4 regions of the Streptomyces sp. NPDC056160 genome follow, and region 1 is predicted to be linked to each of the others. Evidence: riboswitches for the same ligand, from Rfam matches in the RefSeq annotation. Region 1 holds a riboswitch; each other region holds the start of a gene.

Region 1 (4,569 bases):
GTGCCTCCTTGACGTTTGCCGTGGTCGCGCGCCGTCACCTGTCCTGGCGCATCCCCGCGATGAAGTCCAGCGAGTCCTCGATCGACAGGGCATGGAACCGAAGGGTGTCGAAGGCCTCCGTGTAGGCCTCCAGGTCTTCTTTCCGTTCGAGATGGAAGCTACGCGTCAAGTGGTCAAGAACGACCACATCCAGATCAGAAGTGTTCGAAAATGAGAAGATGACGAAAGGGCCGGTCACGCCGATGTGCGCCCCGGCGGCGAACGGCAGCACCTGCAAGGACACCTGGGGCAGCCGCGCCGCCTCGCTCAGCCGCTCCAGCTGGCGGTCCATGATCTCGGGGCCGCCGACCTCCCGGCGCAGCACCGCCTCGTCCAGCACCGCGTTCAGCGTGAGCGGCCGGTCGGACCGCAGCACGGCCTGACGGGCCAGCCGCACCTCCACCAGCGCGTCCAGCCGGTCGTCGTCGAGTCCGTCCACGGCGGCCCGTGTCACCGCACGGGCGTACTCCGGTGTCTGGAGCAGCCCGGGGACGACCGAGGTCTCCAGCGTGCGCATCGCGCTCGCCTGTGACTCCAGACTGATGAAGTCGCGGTACGTCGGGGGCAGTACGCCGCGGTAGGCGTGCCACCAGTGGTGCCGGCCGTCGCCGTCGTCGGAGCCCGCCAGCACCAGCAGCAGTTCCCGCAGCTGGGAGTCGCGGACCGCGTAGGCGTCCAGCAGTAACCGCACATCGGCCGGTTTCACCCCGCTGGCGCCGGTCTCGATCCGGCTCACCTTCGACTGGTGCCAGCCCACGAGCCGGGCCGCCTCGCCGCTGGTGAGACCCGCGCCGGTGCGCAGGCTGCGCAGTTCGGCTCCGAGCTTGCGGCGGCGCACCGCGGGACCGTGCTGCATGGAACCGGCTCCTCACTACTTTCCCGGAAGGGCGTCAAATATGGTCTCCCGTCGCAGAGTTCACCGCTTCGAGGGACAGATATATGCACATCTCGGTGGATCGCCACCCGGGACCGGCCCGGTGGTGGCAACCTGACGGCGAACCACCAGTCCGGGACCGTACTCGAAACCATCCGCTCCGTGTCCAACCGCGGTCCCGCGGGAAAGGGACGACGTCGCCATGGCAGACCACCTGGAAGCATCCGTCACTCTGCCGAGCGATCCCGCCTCGGTAGCGGTCGCCCGAAGCTACGCGGTCGCCGCGCTGGCGGAGTGGGGCCTGCCGTCGGAGACGGACACCGCGGACACCGTGCGGCTCATCGTCTCGGAACTGGCCACCAACGCCGTACAGCACACCCTCGGCCAGTCGCCCACCTTCAGGGTGGACCTCGTCCTCGACCGCGACGAACAACTGCGCATCGGGGTCACCGACAGCCACCCGCGGTTCCCCAGACGACTGCCGGCCGCTGTCCAGCAGGACAACGGCCGGGGCATGGTGATCATCCGGTGGCTCACCGCGGAGTGCGGCGGCAGGGTGACCGTGCGGCCCACCCGTGAGGGCGGCAAGACGGTCAGCGTGGACCTCCCGTGGCCGGTGCGCACCCACCCGGTCACGGCGACGGGACGGCAGGAGCCCTAGGCGTACGGCCCTGCCGGCGGCTTCGTCGGTGTCCCCGACCGCTGCCCGGGGGCGGTGGCGGCAGTCGCCGGGACCGCCGCCGCTTGCCGGGTGGGTCAGCTGACCCGGCCGTACCAGACGCTCCTGCTCCAGATCCTCTCCAGTTTCACCACGTCCCCGGTCTTCGGCGCGTGCCAGATCCTGCCCGAGCCGGCGTAGATGCCGACGTGGTAGACGTACGAGCCGGAGTGGAAGAACACCAGGTCCCCGGCCCGGCGGCTCCTCGAGGAGATGTGCCGCGACTTGTTGTACTGCTGCGCGGCCGTGCGGGGCAGCTTCTTGCCCGCCCTCTTGAAGGAGTACAGCGTCAGACCGGAGCAGTCGAACCTGCGCGGGCCCGTTGCGCCCCACTGGTAAGGGGAGCCCTTCTTGGACGCCGCGATCTGCAGCGCCTTCGTCGCCATGGTGGCGGCCGAGGCGTCGGAGGCGACGCCGGGCACCACGATCGAGCCGCCGACGGCGGCGAGGGTCAGGGCCGAGGCCGTGCCGGCCCGGGCCATGAGCGACGGGACACGATTGAGCGCAGTCATGCGCAACCCTTCGTCAGCCGCCTGTGAAGGATGACCTGTCGGATTCGGGCTGGCGAAGTAGCCCGGCCGCCCGCAGGCGGCTTCACCCCAAGGGCTGCTCGGCCCGGTCATGGCGTGACCGTGCCGGCGACCCGTCGTGCTCGGGTCCTCCACTCCTGCCGATCCACTTCCGTCGACCGATCATCCGGGCGGCGGCAGGACTCGGCGTCCGCCCGGACCGCCCCGCCGTTGTGGCGGGGGCTTGTCGTCAGACAGGGATCTTCACCTATGGATGTCAGAAAATCCCAACGGAACGGGTCCTTTGTGCTGTTACTCACCCCTCGCCCGTTCGGGTGGACGGTCGTGCGCTCGAACGACTGTCCGTGCACCCCGCAAGCGCAGGACCAGCAGCGGAAGATGCCGTTCCGCCATCCGGGCATGCGCGCCGTGCAACCCGAACGGCCCCGGAAAAAGGACGTTTGCCTACGCCGAAAGGGGGTACCCCATTTGGGCCGTTTCGGCCCTCGTCGGCCGCAGGTGCCGGGGCACTGCGGCACGAGGGGGTCGGCGCCGCCCGCCTCCGGTCGTGCGCGGGGCCCTCATGCAGCAAGCTGGAGGCGGAACTCCGGCCGTTCGACGACCCAGGGGATCTCCATGGCGTTCTTCGCGATGTCCAGGCGGCACCCGCTCCAGCCGCTGTCCGTCACCGACCTGGTGGCGGAGCACGAGCGGCTGCACGAGGAGATCGACCAGTTGCAGCGCGCCCTGACGTCGCACGCCGTCATCGACCAGGCCATCGGGGCGCTGGTGGCCGTCGGACGCGTCCCGCCGGACGGTGCCTGGCGGGTCCTGCGCGAGGTCTCGCAGCGCACCAACACGAAGGTGCGCACGGTCGCCGAGCACATCCTGAAGTTCGCCCAGGGCGGTGCGCTCTCGGACACCGAGCTGGAGGAGCTGAGGCGGGCGCTCGACCGCCAGGCCGCACGCGGGTCCGCGCGCCGCTGCGCGCCCTGAACAGCCTCCGAGCCCTCCCGGCGCGCCGCCCCCTCCCCGCGCCCTCCCCGCGCGCACAGCGCCCCGCCCTGCCCGCGCGCACGGCGCCCCGCAGGGCGCGCGCCGACCCGGCTCCGCTGAGCGGAACACCGTACGCCGGTTATCGGATTGGCAAAGAAGGTCAACGACCCCTGTTCTCAGACACCTCACAGCCGGAAGGATCCGCCGTACTCGATTCGCAACGATGTACGGGGAGGTCCCACTTGAGGGTCATGAGACCGAAGAACCGGGCTGTCGCGCTCGGTTCGGCCGGCGCGCTGGTGACGGCGACCCTGATAGCCGGCGCCGTGGCGGCCCCCGCGGCCAGCGCGGACAGCCGCCACGGCCAGGACCGTGAGGCCCGGGGCGCGGCGATCGCCGCGGACCGCGCCGCCGGGGCCGGCATCGACTGGCAGGACTGCCCCGCCGACTGGGGGCTGGCCAAGCCCATCCAGTGCGGCTACGTCTCGGTGCCGCTCGACTACGCGCACCCGTACGGCAAGCAGATCAAGCTCGCCGTCGACCGCATCGGCAACACCGGCACCAAGGGTGAGCGCCAGGGCGCCCTCGTCTACAACCCGGGCGGACCGGGCGGCTCCGGTCTGCGGTTCCCCGCCCGGGTCACCGCCAAGAACCCCGTCTGGGCCAACGTGGCCAAGGCCTACGACTTCGTCGGCTTCGACCCGCGCGGTGTCGGCCACTCCACGCCCATCTCCTGCGCGGACCCGCAGGAGTACGTGAAGGCGCCCAAGGCGGACCCGGTGCCCGACTCCGAGGCCGACAAGCGCGCCCAGCGCAAGCTGGCCCGCGAGTACGCCGACGGCTGCTACGACCGCACCGGCCGCGCGATGCTCGAGCAGATGACGACGCCGAACACCGCCCGCGACCTGGACGTCATCCGCGCCGCGCTCGGCGAGAAGAAGATCAACTACCTGGGTGTCTCCTACGGCACCTACCTCGGGGCCGTCTACGGCACACTGTTCCCGGGCCACGTGCGCCGGATGCTCGTCGACAGCGTCGTCAACCCGGCCCAGGAGAACATCTGGTACGAGGCCAACCTCAACCAGGACATCGCCTTCGAGGGCCGCTGGAAGGACTGGCAGGACTGGGTCGCCAAGAACGACGCCAGCTTCCACCTGGGCACCACCCGCGCCGCCGTCCAGGCCAAGTGGCTCCAGCTGCGCGCCACCGCGAAGAAGCACCCGATCGGCGGAGTCGTCGGCCCGGCCGAGCTGCTCGGCTTCTTCCAGAGCGCCCCGTACTACGACTCCTCCTGGGTGCCGGTGGCGACGGCGTTCAGCAAGTACTTCGCCGGTGACGCCCAGCCGCTGATCAACGCCGCCGCCCCCGACATGAGCGACATCGCGGGCAACATCGCCACGGAGAACAGCAACGCGGTCTACACCGCCGTCGAG
Region 2 (4,569 bases), on a different contig from region 1:
GGAGGCGGCGACGTCGAGGGCCAGGGCGATCTGCTCGCCCGGGGCGTAACCGGCTTCCTTGACGGCCTCGAGGATGAGGTCGAGGGCCTCGCGGTTGGAGCCGAGGTTCGGGGCGAAGCCGCCCTCGTCGCCGAGGCCGGTGGCCAGACCCTTGTTCTTCAGGACCTTCTTGAGGGTGTGGTAGACCTCGGTGCCCCAGCGCAGGGCCTCGGAGAAGGACTCCGCGCCGATCGGGGCGATCATGAACTCCTGGATGTCCACGTTGGAGTCGGCGTGCGAGCCGCCGTTCAGGATGTTCATCATCGGCACCGGCAGCAGGTGCGCGTTGGGGCCGCCCAGGTAGCGGAAGAGCGGGAGGTCGGAGGCCTCGGAGGCGGCGTGGGCGACGGCGAGCGAGACGCCGAGGATGGCGTTGGCGCCGAGCGAGCCCTTGTTGTCGGTGGCGTCCAGGTCGAACATGGCCTGGTCGATCAGGCGCTGCTCGGTGGCGTCGTAGCCGACCAGCTCCGGGCCGATCTGCTCGATCACGGCGAGGACGGCCTTCTCGACGCCCTTGCCCTGGTAGCGGTTCGGGTCACCGTCGCGCAGCTCGATGGCCTCGAAGGCGCCGGTGGAGGCGCCGGACGGGACGGCGGCACGACCCGTGCTGCCGTCGTCGAGGCCGACCTCGACCTCGACCGTGGGGTTGCCTCGGGAGTCCAGGATTTCCCGGGCTACGACGACGTCGATGGACGGCACGAGCATCTCCTTCGTGGATGTGACGCTGAAAGTGCGGGGCGGCTGCCTTGCGGCGGTGCCTTGCGACTAGAGCCTAACCGTCCCGGGCCGCCGGTCGGCCGACCGACCGTCCCGTGGACAGGGTGACGGTACACATTGTTCCAGTACGGAACAAAGGGCGCGGGGACGGGGACACGAACGGAAAGCGAAAAAGCCCCGCCCCGGTGCGTACGGGGGAACACGCACCGGGGCGGGGAGCCCGTGGGGACGGGGGGGTGACCCCACGCGGCCTCCATGATGGGGGCCGCGCCTGGGGAGGGCCTGGGGCCCTGCTAGCGGGCCGCTGTCACTTCAGGTGCAGCTGCTGGCCCGGGTAGATGAGGTCGGCGTCGTCGACGATGTCCTTGTTCAGGTGGAACAGCTTCTCCCAGCCGCCCCGCACGCCGTGCTCGGCGGCGATGGAGCTGAGGGTGTCGCCGGCTGCCACCTTGTACTCGCCGTCGCCCTTCTTGACCTTCTTGCCGGTCGGGGTGGTGACGGTCTTCTTCGGGGCCGGACGCGTCTCGGAACGGTCGGCGGCACGCTGCTCGGTCGAACGGGTCGAGGTGCTGCTCTTGGAGCTGCTGCTCGACGAGGACGACGAGGACGACGAGGAGGAGGACGAAGAGGAAGAGGAGGACGACGAGGACGACGACGAGCTGCTGCCGCCGCTGGAGGAGGCGCCGGACAGGCCCTTGCCGCAGACCGGCCAGGCACCCTTGCCCTGGCCCGCGAGCACCTTCTCGGCGACGGAGATCTGCTGCGACTTGCTCGCCAGGTCGGCGCGCGAGGCGTAGGCGGTGCCGCCGTACGCGGCCCAGGTGGAGTTGGTGAACTGCAGGCCGCCGTAGAAGCCGTTGCCGGTGTTGATGGACCAGTTGCCGCCGGACTCGCACTGGGCGACCGCGTCCCACTCGGAGGAGGTGGCGGCGGAGGCGTTGCCGGCCGCCATCAGCGGGCCGGCGACGGCGACGCCGGTGACACCGGCGAGTGCGATGGCGCGGGTGGCCTTGGACGGACGACGATGCTTGCCCTTGCCGGAAAACAGCATGGAAGGATCCCCTCACCGACGCCTGCGAGGTGAGCTGTCGGGTTCGGGCCGGTTGAGTTGCCCGGCCGTGCCTTTGGGGAGGCACGGCTTCACCCCCAGCCGCTCCGGTCGACTTCCCGGCGCGGCACTTACCTTGGGTCCCCCGCTCCTGCCTACGGCGCTCGAAGCGACGACTGTTCCCGTACGGCCGCTGGCAGGATTCGGCGTTGCGGCAGCCGGGGCTCGCGGTGGCGAGCGGTCATGACCGTAGACAGGTGATCCGCCGGATTTCAAAGACGATCAGGGCTTCTGAGACTCATCCCACACTTTCACCGAATGGGACATTCGGCGCGAAGTGTGACCTGAACTCCCCCTATTTCTGGGTGTTTTCAGTGGGGACATCCAGGCTCTGACCGGCGACGATGTGGTCGGGGTCGGCGCCGACAGCACCCTTGTTCGCGTCGTAGAGGGCGTGCCATCCGCCGTGGAGGTCAAGGGAGTCGGCGATGGACGTGAGGGAGTCACCGGTGCGGACGGTGTAGGAGGCGGCGGAGGCGGTGTGTGCGGCGCCTCCGTCACGAGAGGCGTGCCGGCCGCCCGTACGGCCCTCCGTGGCGCCCTCGTCGGCGCTGCCGCCGCGGTGCCGGCCGCCGCCGAGCGCACCGGTGTCGACGAGGGCCGAGGAGCCGGCGGTCTGCCTGTAGTCCTCGGCGGAACCGGAGTTGCCGTAGCCGCCGGTGTCGCCGGCGCCCGCCGAGGGGGTGCCCTCGGACGTGCCCGGTGCGTGGGACGTGTCGGACTTGGACGAGTTGCCCTGGTTCGGAGATGAAGAGCCCGAAGTATCCGAGGAGCCCGAAGAGTCCGAAGAGCCCGAAGGGGAGGGCTTCGTGGTGGAGTTGCCCGGCGCACCGGTCCCGTGTGACGAGCCGGCAGTCCCGTCGGTGTTCGCCGAAGGGTCGGACGAACCGGACGAGTCGCCCGCACCGCTCTGCGAATCATCGGACAGACCGGGGTCGTTCACGCCGGAGCTGTCGGAACCTCCTGAGCCGTCGGAGTCGTCGGACCGGCCGGTGCCGTCGGAGGTTCCGGATGATCCCGACGTTCCGGATTTCCCACTCGTTCCGGTTGATCCGGAGGAGTGCGACGAACCGGAGGACCCGTTGGCGCCGTTCGAGCCGGACTTCGAGTTCGAGGACGACGAGTCGCCGCCCACGCCCGTGTCGACATGGGCCGCACCGGAGCTCTTGGTGAGCCCGGTGAGCAGACCGCAGGTGTGCCAGGCGCCGGGCCCCCGGTCGGCGAGGATCTTCTCGGCCACGGCTATCTGCTGGGAGCGGCTGGCCTGGTCGGCACTCGGCGCGTAGGACAGGCCGCCGTACCTCTCCCAGTCGTCCTGGGTCAGCAGCAGACCGCCGTAGTAGCCGTGGCCGTTGTCGGCGCTCCAGGAGCCGCCGGTCTCGCACTGGGCCACCTTGTCCCACGTGGTGCCGTCGGCCGCGCTCGCGCCACTGGCGGCGACCAGCGGGATGGCGATGGCCGATCCGGTCACTCCGGCGGCGACGATGAGGGCCGGAGCCTGACGGGGGCGACGGTGACGACCGTTCCCGGAGAGCATGCGGAGACCTTTCGCACGACAGCAGTGACCGCGCGGCGGCGGGGCGGGGACGCCCCGGCGTCACGCTGATGGGTGAAAGTATCGGGTGACGATCACTTGTCACAAGTTAATGCCGCGCAGATCACGTGAACATCACATAGTTGAGCGTGTGTCATCTTTACTGCTGCCGGCACGGGGTGTAGAGCCCCCCGGGGGATCATTTTCCGGCCACTGTCAGGCGGGCGGTGCCGGGGTGAAACGGACAGGCAGGGTCCGCAGTCCGCGCATGATGAGTCCGCCGCGCCAGCGCAAGTCGGCCGGGTCCGCGTCGAGTTGCAGGTCGGGCAGCCGGGTGAGGAGGGTGGCCAGCGCGGTCTGGCCCTCCAGGCGGGCGAGCGGGGCGCCCAGGCAGTAGTGGATGCCGTGGCCGTAGCCCAGGTGCTGGTTGTCGCGGCGGCCGAGGTCCAGGGTGTCGGGGTGGGCGAACCGCTCCGGGTCGCGGTCGGCGGCGGCGAGGACCACCAGCACCGGATCGCCCGCGGCGATGTCCTGCCCGCCCAGGGTGAGCGGCCGGGTGGCGAACCGCCAGGTGGCCAGTTCCACCGGCCCGTCGAAGCGCAGCAGCTCCTCCACGCCGGTCTCCAGCAGGCCGCTGTCGCCACCGGCCAGGGACGTCTGCAGCCGCTCCCGCTGGCCGGGGTGGGTGAGCAGGGCGTACGTGCCGTTGCCGATGAGGTTGACGGTCGTCTCGAAACCGGCGAACAGGAGGATGAAGGCCATCGCGGCGGCCTCGTTCTCCGTGAGGTGCTCGCCGTGGTCGGAGGCGCGGATCAGGCCGGAGATGAGGTCCTCGCCCGGGGTGGGCTCGGCGGGCAGGGCCTCGCGCTTGCGGTGGATCAGCTCGGCCAGGTAGCCGCGCATCTTCTTCACCGAACGGGCCACCCCGCCCCGGGGCCCCTTGCCGTGCCGGATCATCATGCCCGCCCAGTCCCGGAAGTCGTCCTGGTCCTCGCGCGGGACGCCGAGCAGGTCGCAGATGGCGTAGATGGGCAGCGGGAAGGCGAACTCGTGGATGAGGTCGGCGGTCCCGCGCCCGGCGAAGGAGGCGATGAGGCCGTCGGCCAGCTCCTGCACGCGCGGCGCGAACTCGGCGACCCTGCGGGGCGTGAACGCCTTGCTGACCAGGCGG
Region 3 (4,569 bases), on a different contig from region 1:
GCGCGCCCAGGCCCAGCTGGAGCGCGAGTGGCTGGACCGGCTCGGCACCGTCGCGGGCCGCGCCGACGAACTGTGCCGCTACGCCGTCCTGTTCGGCGACCCGCAGCTCGCCCTGACCGCCGTCCAGCGCGTACTGGAGGTGACGCCCGAGGAGGTCCAGGAGGTCGCCAAGGCCCGTCTGCGCCCCGACAACCGCGCGGTCCTCGTCTACGAGCCGACCGCCCCCGACGCACAGGAGCAGGCACCGGACGCGGACGCCGCGGCCGGCGAAGACACCGAGGAGACGGCGAAGTGACCGAGCTGGCCACCATGGACTTCCACCCCCGCCCCCAGGCGGGCGAGGCCCGGCCGTGGGCGTTCCCGGCCCCCGAGCGCGGCACGCTGGACAACGGCCTGACGGTGCTGCGCTGCCACCGACCCGGCCAGCAGGTCGTCGCCGTCGAGGTGCTCCTCGACGCGCCCCTGGACGCCGAGCCGGCCGGCCTGGACGGCGTCGCCACCATCATGGCGCGGGCCTTCTCCGAGGGCACCGACAAGCACTCCGCCGAGGAGTTCGCCGCCGAGCTGGAGCGCGCGGGCGCCACCCTGGACACCCACGCCGACCACCCCGGCGTACGGCTCAGCCTGGAGGTCCCGGCCTCCCGCCTGGCCAAGGGGCTCGGTCTGCTCTCCGACGCGCTCAGGGCGCCCGCGTTCGCCGAGTCCGAGGTCGAGCGGCTGGTGCGCAACCGGCTCGACGAGATCCCGCACGAGCTGGCCAACCCCTCCCGCCGCGCCGCCAAGGAACTCTCCAAGGAGCTGTTCCCGGCCGGCACGCGCATGTCGCGGCCGCGCCAGGGCACGGAGGAGACCGTCCGCGCCGTCGACGCGTCCGCCGTCCGCGCCTTCTACGACCGGCACGTGCGGCCCGCGACCGCCACCGCCGTGGTCGTCGGCGACCTCACCGGCATCGACCTCGGCGAACTGCTCGGCGAGACCCTGGGCGCCTGGACCGGCTCGCCGGCCGAGCCGCGGCCCGTGCCGCCGGTCACCGCCGACGACACCGGCCGTGTGGTGATCGTGGACCGGCCCGGCGCCGTGCAGACGCAGCTGCTCATCGGCCGCGTCGGACCCGACCGGCACGACCGCGTGTGGCCCGCCCAGGTGCTCGGCACCTACTGCCTGGGCGGCACCCTCACCTCCCGCCTGGACCGCGTCCTGCGCGAGGAGAAGGGCTACACCTACGGGGTGCGCTCGTTCGGCCAGGTGCTGCGCTCCGCGCCCGACGGCACGGGCGCGGCGATGCTCGCGATCAGCGGCTCGGTCGACACGCCCAACACCGGCCCGGCCCTGGACGACCTCTTCACGGTGCTGCGCAAGCTCGCCGCCGAGGGGCTCACCGAGGCCGAGCGGGACGTCGCCGTGCAGAACCTCGTCGGTGTGGCGCCGCTCAAGTACGAGACGGCCGCCGCCGTGGCGAGCACGCTGGCCGACCAGGTCGAGCAGCACCTGCCGGACGACTACCAGGCGACGCTCTATCAGCAGCTCGCCGAGACCGGCACGGTGGAGGCCACCGCGGCGGTCGTCAGCGCGTTCCCGGTGGACCGGCTGGTGACGGTTCTCGTCGGTGACGCGGCACAGATCAGGGAGCCCGTCGAAGCCGTCGGCGCCGGCCCGGTGACCGTCGTCGCCGCCGAGTAACCAACGCCGGGAGCCGCGGGGGTGACCGAGAGGCAGCTGCGCGGGAGCCCCGGAGAAGACCGAGAGTCAGGTACGCGGGAGGCCCTGGTGACCGAGGCGTCACCAGGGCCCCGTGATGTCCGGATTGCGGGAGAGACCGCCAGTCTGCCCTGTGGGCTGCGCTACAAAAACCCGGATCCGTTTGGGATGCGGAAGCGGCCCCGTCTAGCGTCGGTCCGGCTGTTCGTCGGGCAGTGCGCCGCACCCGCGGCACCGGACAGTCATCGCCGAGTCCCCGTACGGCGCGAGCCAGGGGAGCCGGGGACCCACGCAGTCCCTGGGGTGAATCGGACACCGCGCGCCGCGCGCGGGGCCCGTAGGAGACCTTCCTGCTCCGAACCCGTCAGCTAACCCGGTAGGCGAGAGGGAAGGAAAGGACCAGCCACCACATGGCGTTCACGCGCGCCACCGGGAAGCACCGTCGCCCCAGCCGGATGCAGCGCACCACCGCCCGCGCGGCGGGCGTAGCGGCCCTCACCACCACCGGTGTCATCGGCACCCTCGCCGCCTCCCCGGCGCTCGCCGCCGAGACCCCCGCCCCGGCGGACACCGGGCTCACCCCGGTCGTCACCCTCGGCGACACCGTGGCCGAACGGGTCGACGCGCAGGCCACCGCCCAGATGGAGGCGGCCCGGCAGAAGCAGGCCGAGGAGGCCGCGCGCAAGCGGGCCGCCGAGCAGGCGAGGAAGGCGCGCGAGGCCAAGGAGCGGGCCGCCCGCGAGGCCGAGCGCCGGCGCCTCAACACCTTCGTGCCGCCGATCACCGGCTCCTACGTCTCCACCGGCTACAAGACCGGCGGCTCCCTGTGGTCCTCCGGCTCCCACACCGGCATCGACTTCCACGCCGCCGCCGGCACCGAGGTGCACGCGGTCGGCGTCGGCACCGTCGTGCAGACCGGCTGGGGCGGGGCGTACGGCAACCAGATCGTGATCAGGATGGCCGACGGCATGTACACCCAGTACGGTCACCTGTCGTCCATCGGCGTCTCGGTGGGCCAGCAGGTCACGCCAGGTCAGCAGATCGGCCTGTCCGGCGCCACCGGCAACGCCACCGGCCCGCACCTCCACTTCGAGGCGCGCACCGCCCCGGACTACGGCTCGGACGTCGACCCGATCGCCTACCTCCGCAAGCACGGCGTGCACGTCTGAGGCGGCACCCGCCCGAAGGCGTGAAGCGCTGACCGTCAGGCAGAGCCCCGGCCCACCGGCCGGGGCTCTCCGCATTCCGGCGCCTGTTTCCGCACTTCCGCACTTCCGCACTTCCGTGCTTACGTGCTTCCGTGCTTCCGTGCTTCCGTACTGTCCAAAAAATATCCCCGGATTCCGTCACGCCGTCGGAAATTCCCGCGCGTTGCCATAGAGTCACGGAACACGCGTTCATCGCGGGAGTTCCACGGGGATCAATGCGGAGGTCGGTCATGCGCGTTCCGGCGCACGCGGTGTGCACGGCGATCCGGGACGACATCGTCGCCGGGGTCCACGAACGCGGCACCCGGCTCACCGAGGAAGTCCTCGCGCGCCGCTACGGCGTCTCGCGCGTGCCCGTGCGCGAGGCGCTGCGCACCCTGGAGGCCGAGGGCTTCGTCGTGACCCGGCGGCACGCGGGCGCCTGCGTCGCCGAGCCGACCGAGCAGGAGGCCGCCGACCTGCTGGAGATGCGCCTCCTGCTGGAGCCGCTGGGTGCCGCACGGGCCGCCCAGCGGCGCACCGAGGCCCATCTGAAGGTGCTGCGCGGCCTGGTCAGGCTGGGGCAGGAGCGAGCGGTGAGCGGCGGCGGCGAGGAGCTGCGGTCCCTGGCCGCCTGGTTCCACGAGACCCTGGCCCAGGCCTGCGGCAGCGCCGCGCTGAGCACCGTACTGGCGCAGCTGCGGCACAAGATCGCCTGGATGTACGGGGTGCCGGACCCGGCCGACCCGGTGGAGGCGTGGGCCGAGCACGGGGCGATCACGGACGCCGTGGCACGCGGCGACACCGGACGCGCCCGTGCGCTCGCCGCCCTGCACGCCGAACGGGTGACCGCCGCACACCGAGTGAGGGCTCTGAAACGTCCCCTCAACACATCGGCCGGACGGAATTAACACGACTGCCGTATACAAAGAGGAAATCGCCTGAGGGGTTGCCCGGGGCGGTATTCACGCTGCCTTGAATTGGTTCAGGCGTCCCCGATGCGCTCCGCATTTCCCGCCACCGGGGCCGTACGGAAACCGCGCCGCCCGGAAAGACGGGGACGACGCGGTTTCCGTATGCGATATGTGCCGCCCCGCCGCGACCGGCGACCGGTCAGACGGTCTCGGGAAGCTCCTCGAGCCCCTCGGCGACCAGCTTGGCCAGCCGGTCAAGGGCGGCGTCCGCGCCCTCGGCGTCGGAGGCGAGGACGATCTCCTCGCCGCCCTGCGCACCGAGGCCGAGGACGGCCAGCATGGAGGCCGCGTTGACGGGGTTGCCGTCGGCCTTGGCGATCGTCACGGGGACCCCTGAGGCCGTGGCGGCCCGGACGAAGATGGAAGCGGGGCGGGCGTGGAGGCCCTCGGCCCAGCCGACGTTGACGCGGCGCTCAGCCATGTGATGCTGCCCTTCAGTGTTTCAGGTTGTCTAGACCAGTTTCCCATACGTGAAGCTCGTCCCGGACGGCACCGGAGCCGGTGCCCCGGCGGCGCCGGACCGCGGCCTCGGTCCGGCGGGGCTCCGCCCCGGGCGTGTCTTCACGCGTGTCCCCCACAGACTGCCTCGCGCCGTTGTCGGACGCGAGCCGTACTCTGGGGCCCATGCACACCTCGTCGGACCGGCAGGAGTACCCCGCGCACTGGGAGGCCGACGTGGTGCTGCGCGACGGCGGCACCGCGCGGATCCG
Region 4 (4,569 bases), on a different contig from region 1:
CCGCACCGCCGGTACGCGTCTTCGCGGCGCCCTGGCCGGCGTACGGCCTGTACGGCTACGGCTACGGGCACGGACAGCCTCACGGCCGCCCGCCGCTTCCGTACGGGCAGGGTCCGTACGGGCAGCAGAGCCCGCACGTGCAGCCTTCGTACGGGCAGAGTCCGTACGGGAGTCATCGGTGAGCCACGGGCCGTGAGGCCGTGAGACCGCGCAGCCAGGGGGCCGTGGTCCGCGAGGCTCAGGCAGATGCCCGGGTGAGCCGCGCGACCTCTTCGTCCGTGAGGTCCAGCTCCGCCACCGCCAGCAGGGCGGGGAGCTGTTCCACCGTCCGGGCCGAGGCGATCGGGGCGACCACCGTCGGCTGGGCCGCCAGCCAGGCCAGGGCCACCGTGGCCACCTCGGTGCCACGGGCACGGGCGACCTCGTCGAGCGCGGTGAGGACCTTCTGGCCGCGCTCGGTCGCCAGGTGCTTGGCGGCGCCCCCGGCGCGCGGGCTGTCGACCGTCGCGCCCGGCCGGTACTTGCCGGTCAGGAAGCCGGATGCCAGTGCGTAGTACGGCACGGCGGCAAGGCCTGCCCGCTCGGCGAGGTCTCGCAGGGCGCCCTCGTAGGTGTCACGGGAGACGAGGTTGTAGTGCGGCTGGAGCGCCACGTACCGCGCGAGTCCCTCGCGCTCGGAGAACTCCAGCGACGCGGCCAGGCGCTCGGCGGAGATGTTGGAGGCGGCGATGTGCCGGACCTTGCCCGCCTTCACCAGTTCGTCGAGCGCGCCGATGATCTCCTCGACGGGTACCTCGGGCTGGTCGAAGTGCGTGTAGTAGAGGTCGATGTGATCGGTTCCCAGACGCTGGAGGGAGGCGTCGGCCGCGGCCCTGATGTTGGCCGCGGACAGGCCCTGGAAGTCGGGGTGCTGGCTGACCTTGGTGGCGATGACGACGTCGGAGCGGTTGCCGCGCTCCTTGACCCACTTGCCGATGATCGTCTCGGACTCGCCTCCGTGGTTGCCCTCCACCCACGCCGAGTAGGAGTCGGCGGTGTCGATGAAGTTGCCGCCGGCGGCCGTGTAGGCGTCCAGGACCGCGAAGGACCGCGCCTGGTCGGCGGTCCAGCCGAAGACGTTGCCGCCGAGGGCGAGGGGGAAGACCTCGAGGTCGGACGGGCCCAGCTTGCGCAGAGAAGTCATGCCCCACATCAACGACCAAGGCGGAGCGCTCCATTCCGCGCCCCGCCGGTGGCCGGCGCAAAGCTTGCGCAAACCACCCGGTCGGACCGTCAGGGAGTGAGGCCCTTGCCCTGGAGCCACGCCATCGGGTCGATGCCGGCGGCCTGGCCGTCCGGGTGGACCTCCAGGTGCAGGTGGGGGCCTGTGACGTTGCCGGTGGCGCCCACCCGGCCGATGACCTCGCCGGTGCTCACCTTCTGGCCGGCCGTGACGTTGATCGACGACTGGTGGCAGAACCACAGCTCGGTTCCGTCGTCCAGGGTGAGGACCGTGCGGTACCCGTAGGCGCCGGCCCAGCCCGCCTCGGTGACGGTGCCGCTGTGGACGGCCTTGATCAGGGTGCCGGTGGGCGCGGCGAAGTCGAGGCCGGTGTGGTGCCCGGAGGACCACATGGAGCCGGCCTGGCCGAAGGTCGAGGTGAGGGTGTACGAGGAGGTCGGCAGCGTGTACTGCTTGGCGAGGGCGGCCAGCCGGGCCGCCTCGGCCTTCTTCCGGGCCTCCTCCTCCGCCTTCTTCTTCGCGGCGGCGGCCCTGGCCTCGGCCTCCTCCTTCGCCTGGGCGGCGGCCTGCTCGGCCTGCCGGGCGGCCTTCGCGGCAGCCGCCGCCTCCGTGGCCGCCCTGGTCTTCGCCTCGGCCTGGTTCTGCTGCTGCTCGGCCTGGGCCATGATGCGGTTGCGCAGCGCCTCGCCCGCGTCGGAGGCGTGTTGCGCCGTCGTCCCGGTGGCTTCCGTCGCGTCGGTCGCGTCAGCTTCGTCCGCCGCGCCGGCCTGGGCCGCGGTGACGTCGCTGAGCGCGGTCGCGGAGCCCTCGGGGCCGTCGTGGCCGGAGCCGTCGAAGAGGGCGCCCACGGCGGGCAGGCCGTGCAGGTCGGGCAGAGCGATCGAGACCGGCGGCTTGCCGGTGTTGGCGCTGGCCATGCCACCCGCACCGACGGCCGCTATGACGCCCACGCCGAGCACAGTGGAGCTGCGGGCGAGCCCGCCGCCGCGCTGCTTGGCGACCCGGTGCCGGCCACGGACGGGACGGACGGACTCCTCGGTGGGGTTCCACTCCTCCCAGGGGCCCTCGTCGGGGCGCCGGCCGCCGTAGGCGAAGGGCTCGGTGCGCCGGCTCGGCACGGACGGGGCTTCTGAGGCAGGCCGGTTGGACGCCACGCGGGCGTGCTCCTTTCCTTCCGTCTCGCCTACCGGGTTAGCTGACGGGTTCGGAGCGGGAAGGTCTCCTACGCGCGTCAACCAGCCGTGTGCGTACGGCGGATGGCGCCCGATTCACCCCAAGTTGGTGGTTCCCCGGTTCCCTCGCGGGATTCGGCGCGCGCGCACGGAGCCGCCTCGGGTGACGGCTGGGACGACCGCGCTGCGTTATCGAACGTTAATAGACCCGGGGCTCCGATTCCAAGCCGTCCGGCTTGATCATTAAACCTTTTTGGCCAGGATCTACGTCTCACAGGTGATGAAACCGGGGCAAGTTGACTTGAGTTCAGGCCATTCAAGGGCGCCGTCCAGCCAGGGCGCCTGCATGCGTTTTACTGATGGTGTGTCAGTTGTTATGCGGACGGGGACCGCTCGCTCACGACACGTGACGATGACTCGGGTCGGCATCCGGGGCGATACCCGGGTCGATGCCTCGGACCGACGACCCCGGCCGATGACCCGGCGGCCGGAGAAAAACACTCAGGGCCGGAATTCTCATCGAATTCCGGCCCTGAGTCTTCAGTAGCGGGGACAGGATTTGAACCTGCGACCTCTGGGTTATGAGCCCAGCGAGCTACCGAGCTGCTCCACCCCGCGTCGGTGAAACCAGTGTACGTCATTCTGGGGGTGGAATGCACACGCGTCACAGCAGGTGGCGGTTGGGCGCCTTGGCCCGGCTCTCGAACTCCGGCAGGACGACGACGTCCGCGCCCTCGCGCGCCAGGACCCCGGTGCCGTCGGCCGACTCGACGAACGTGTCCGGCTCCCGCCAGGCCGTGACCACCCGGCGTACCCCCGCGTCCAGAATCAGCCGGGCGCACGGTCGCGGCCGGGAGGCGCGTCGGGCGCACGGTTCCAGGCTGCTGTACACCGTCGCCCCCGGCAGACGCGGGTCCCCCGGGTCGATCTTCGCGAGCGCGGCCTCCTCCGCGTGCACCACCGGATCGCCGGCCTCGCGCGAGTGGCCACGCGCCAGCTCGGTGCCGTCGGCGGCCACCACCACCGCGCCCACGCTGAACGCCGTCCGCGACGGCGGGCACTCCCCGGCCAGCTCGCACGCGATCCGCAGCCAGTGCCGGTCGGCGGGGGCGGCGTCGCCTCCGGCGCCGGGTTCCGTGGGCTCGTAACGCATGAGGACGACGTCCCCGAGGGCCCGCGTCTCCACCAGCCTCAGCCGCCCCCGCTGGTAGGCGCCCGGCCCGAACAGCCGCGGTGCCCGCGGGTCTCCCACGAGGAGCGGCGCGAGCACGAGTTGCAGCTCGTCGGCGAGGCGCTGCTGGAGCAGCTGGGTGTGCACCGTGCCGCCGCCCTCGACCATCAGCCGGCGGACCCCGCGCACGTCGTGCAGGTGTGCCAGCAGCCGCCGCCAGTCGAGTTCGCCGCCCAGCGGCACGACGGAGACGGTGCCGGTGCCGGTGCCGGAGCCGGTGTCGGCGCCCACGCTCGTGCCGGTGCCGGGGAGGCCCGCACGGCGCAGGCGTTCGGCGCCCTCGTCCGTCGTGTAGACGGTCTTCTCGCCGCCCGTCCGGAAGAAGCGCGCCCGCGGGTCCAGCTCCCCGGAGGCGCTGACCGCGACCTTCAGCGGATGCTCCGGCCGGCCGGCCGCGAGTCGGGCCGCGCGCCGCTCGGGCGAGTTGACCAGCAGGCGGGGGTTGTCGGCGCGCACGGTCTTGGCCCCGACCAGGATGGCGTCCGCGGAGGCCCGTACCGCGTCGACCCGGTCGAAGTCGGCGCGGCCGGAGAGCAGGAGACGGCTGGGGCCGGTGTCGTCCAGGCAGCCGTCCAGGGAGACGGCGGCGGACAGGAGGACGTAGGGGAAGGGCATCGGCGCGCTCTCTCTCGGCGACGGACGGGCTCGGAGGCGTGGGGGCGCCTCGGGCTTTCTACCAGCCCGGCCCGCACGGGAGTGCGCCTTCGGACCGGAGACCGAGGACACCTGGTCAGCCACCGGGTCGGTCACCCCGCCGGTCGCCGGGGCGGTCACCCCGTCCAGCGTCCCGAGGTGAAGGTGACCGCGAGGACGACCGTCAGCGGTGCCACCACGCCGGCGTAGGCCTCCTTCACCCAGCGCCGCCGCAGGCTCCAGTGGGCCAGGCCCGTCCACAGCGGCCACCAGAGCAGGGTGGCGCGCGGCACGGAGAGGTACCAGTACGA

The links. A riboswitch is a leader RNA that binds a small molecule or an ion and turns the genes downstream of it on or off. The one in region 1 is predicted to bind cyclic di-AMP.
Positions count from the first base shown of each region.
Region 2: it holds a riboswitch for cyclic di-AMP, as region 1 does, so the genes downstream of both, ACFC02_RS33045 (transglycosylase family protein) here and ACFC02_RS00980 (C40 family peptidase) in region 1, are expected to answer to the same signal.
Region 3: it holds a riboswitch for cyclic di-AMP, as region 1 does, so the genes downstream of both, ACFC02_RS16225 (peptidoglycan DD-metalloendopeptidase family protein) here and ACFC02_RS00980 (C40 family peptidase) in region 1, are expected to answer to the same signal.
Region 4: it holds a riboswitch for cyclic di-AMP, as region 1 does, so the genes downstream of both, ACFC02_RS00760 (M23 family metallopeptidase) here and ACFC02_RS00980 (C40 family peptidase) in region 1, are expected to answer to the same signal.

Region 1 covers NZ_JBHJUW010000002.1:32,902-37,470, forward strand. Annotated here, with positions in the region: gene ACFC02_RS00970 (helix-turn-helix domain-containing protein) at 35-895, opposite strand; gene ACFC02_RS00975 (ATP-binding protein) at 1,116-1,574, shown strand; gene ACFC02_RS00980 (C40 family peptidase) at 1,670-2,143, opposite strand; cyclic di-AMP (ydaO/yuaA leader) riboswitch at 2,147-2,328, opposite strand; gene ACFC02_RS00985 (ANTAR domain-containing protein) at 2,777-3,136, shown strand; gene ACFC02_RS00990 (alpha/beta hydrolase) at 3,388-4,569, shown strand, end outside.
Region 2 covers NZ_JBHJUW010000126.1:6,092-10,660, forward strand. Annotated here, with positions in the region: gene eno (phosphopyruvate hydratase) at 1-738, opposite strand, end outside; gene ACFC02_RS33045 (transglycosylase family protein) at 1,064-1,807, opposite strand; cyclic di-AMP (ydaO/yuaA leader) riboswitch at 1,812-1,977, opposite strand; gene ACFC02_RS33050 (transglycosylase family protein) at 2,160-3,335, opposite strand; gene ACFC02_RS33055 (cytochrome P450) at 3,615-4,569, opposite strand, start outside.
Region 3 covers NZ_JBHJUW010000037.1:21,705-26,273, forward strand. Annotated here, with positions in the region: gene ACFC02_RS16215 (pitrilysin family protein) at 1-295, shown strand, start outside; gene ACFC02_RS16220 (pitrilysin family protein) at 292-1,680, shown strand; cyclic di-AMP (ydaO/yuaA leader) riboswitch at 1,935-2,096, shown strand; gene ACFC02_RS16225 (peptidoglycan DD-metalloendopeptidase family protein) at 2,109-2,867, shown strand; gene ACFC02_RS16230 (GntR family transcriptional regulator) at 3,137-3,796, shown strand; gene ACFC02_RS16235 (HPr family phosphocarrier protein) at 3,999-4,280, opposite strand; gene ACFC02_RS16240 (GNAT family N-acetyltransferase) at 4,484-4,569, shown strand, end outside.
Region 4 covers NZ_JBHJUW010000001.1:152,578-157,146, reverse strand. Annotated here, with positions in the region: gene ACFC02_RS00770 (PrsW family intramembrane metalloprotease) at 1-182, shown strand, start outside; gene ACFC02_RS00765 (aldo/keto reductase) at 239-1,183, opposite strand; gene ACFC02_RS00760 (M23 family metallopeptidase) at 1,273-2,376, opposite strand; cyclic di-AMP (ydaO/yuaA leader) riboswitch at 2,388-2,545, opposite strand; tRNA gene ACFC02_RS00755 (tRNA-Met) at 2,939-3,012, opposite strand; gene ACFC02_RS00750 (dihydrofolate reductase family protein) at 3,059-4,240, opposite strand; gene ACFC02_RS00745 (mannosyltransferase family protein) at 4,396-4,569, opposite strand, start outside.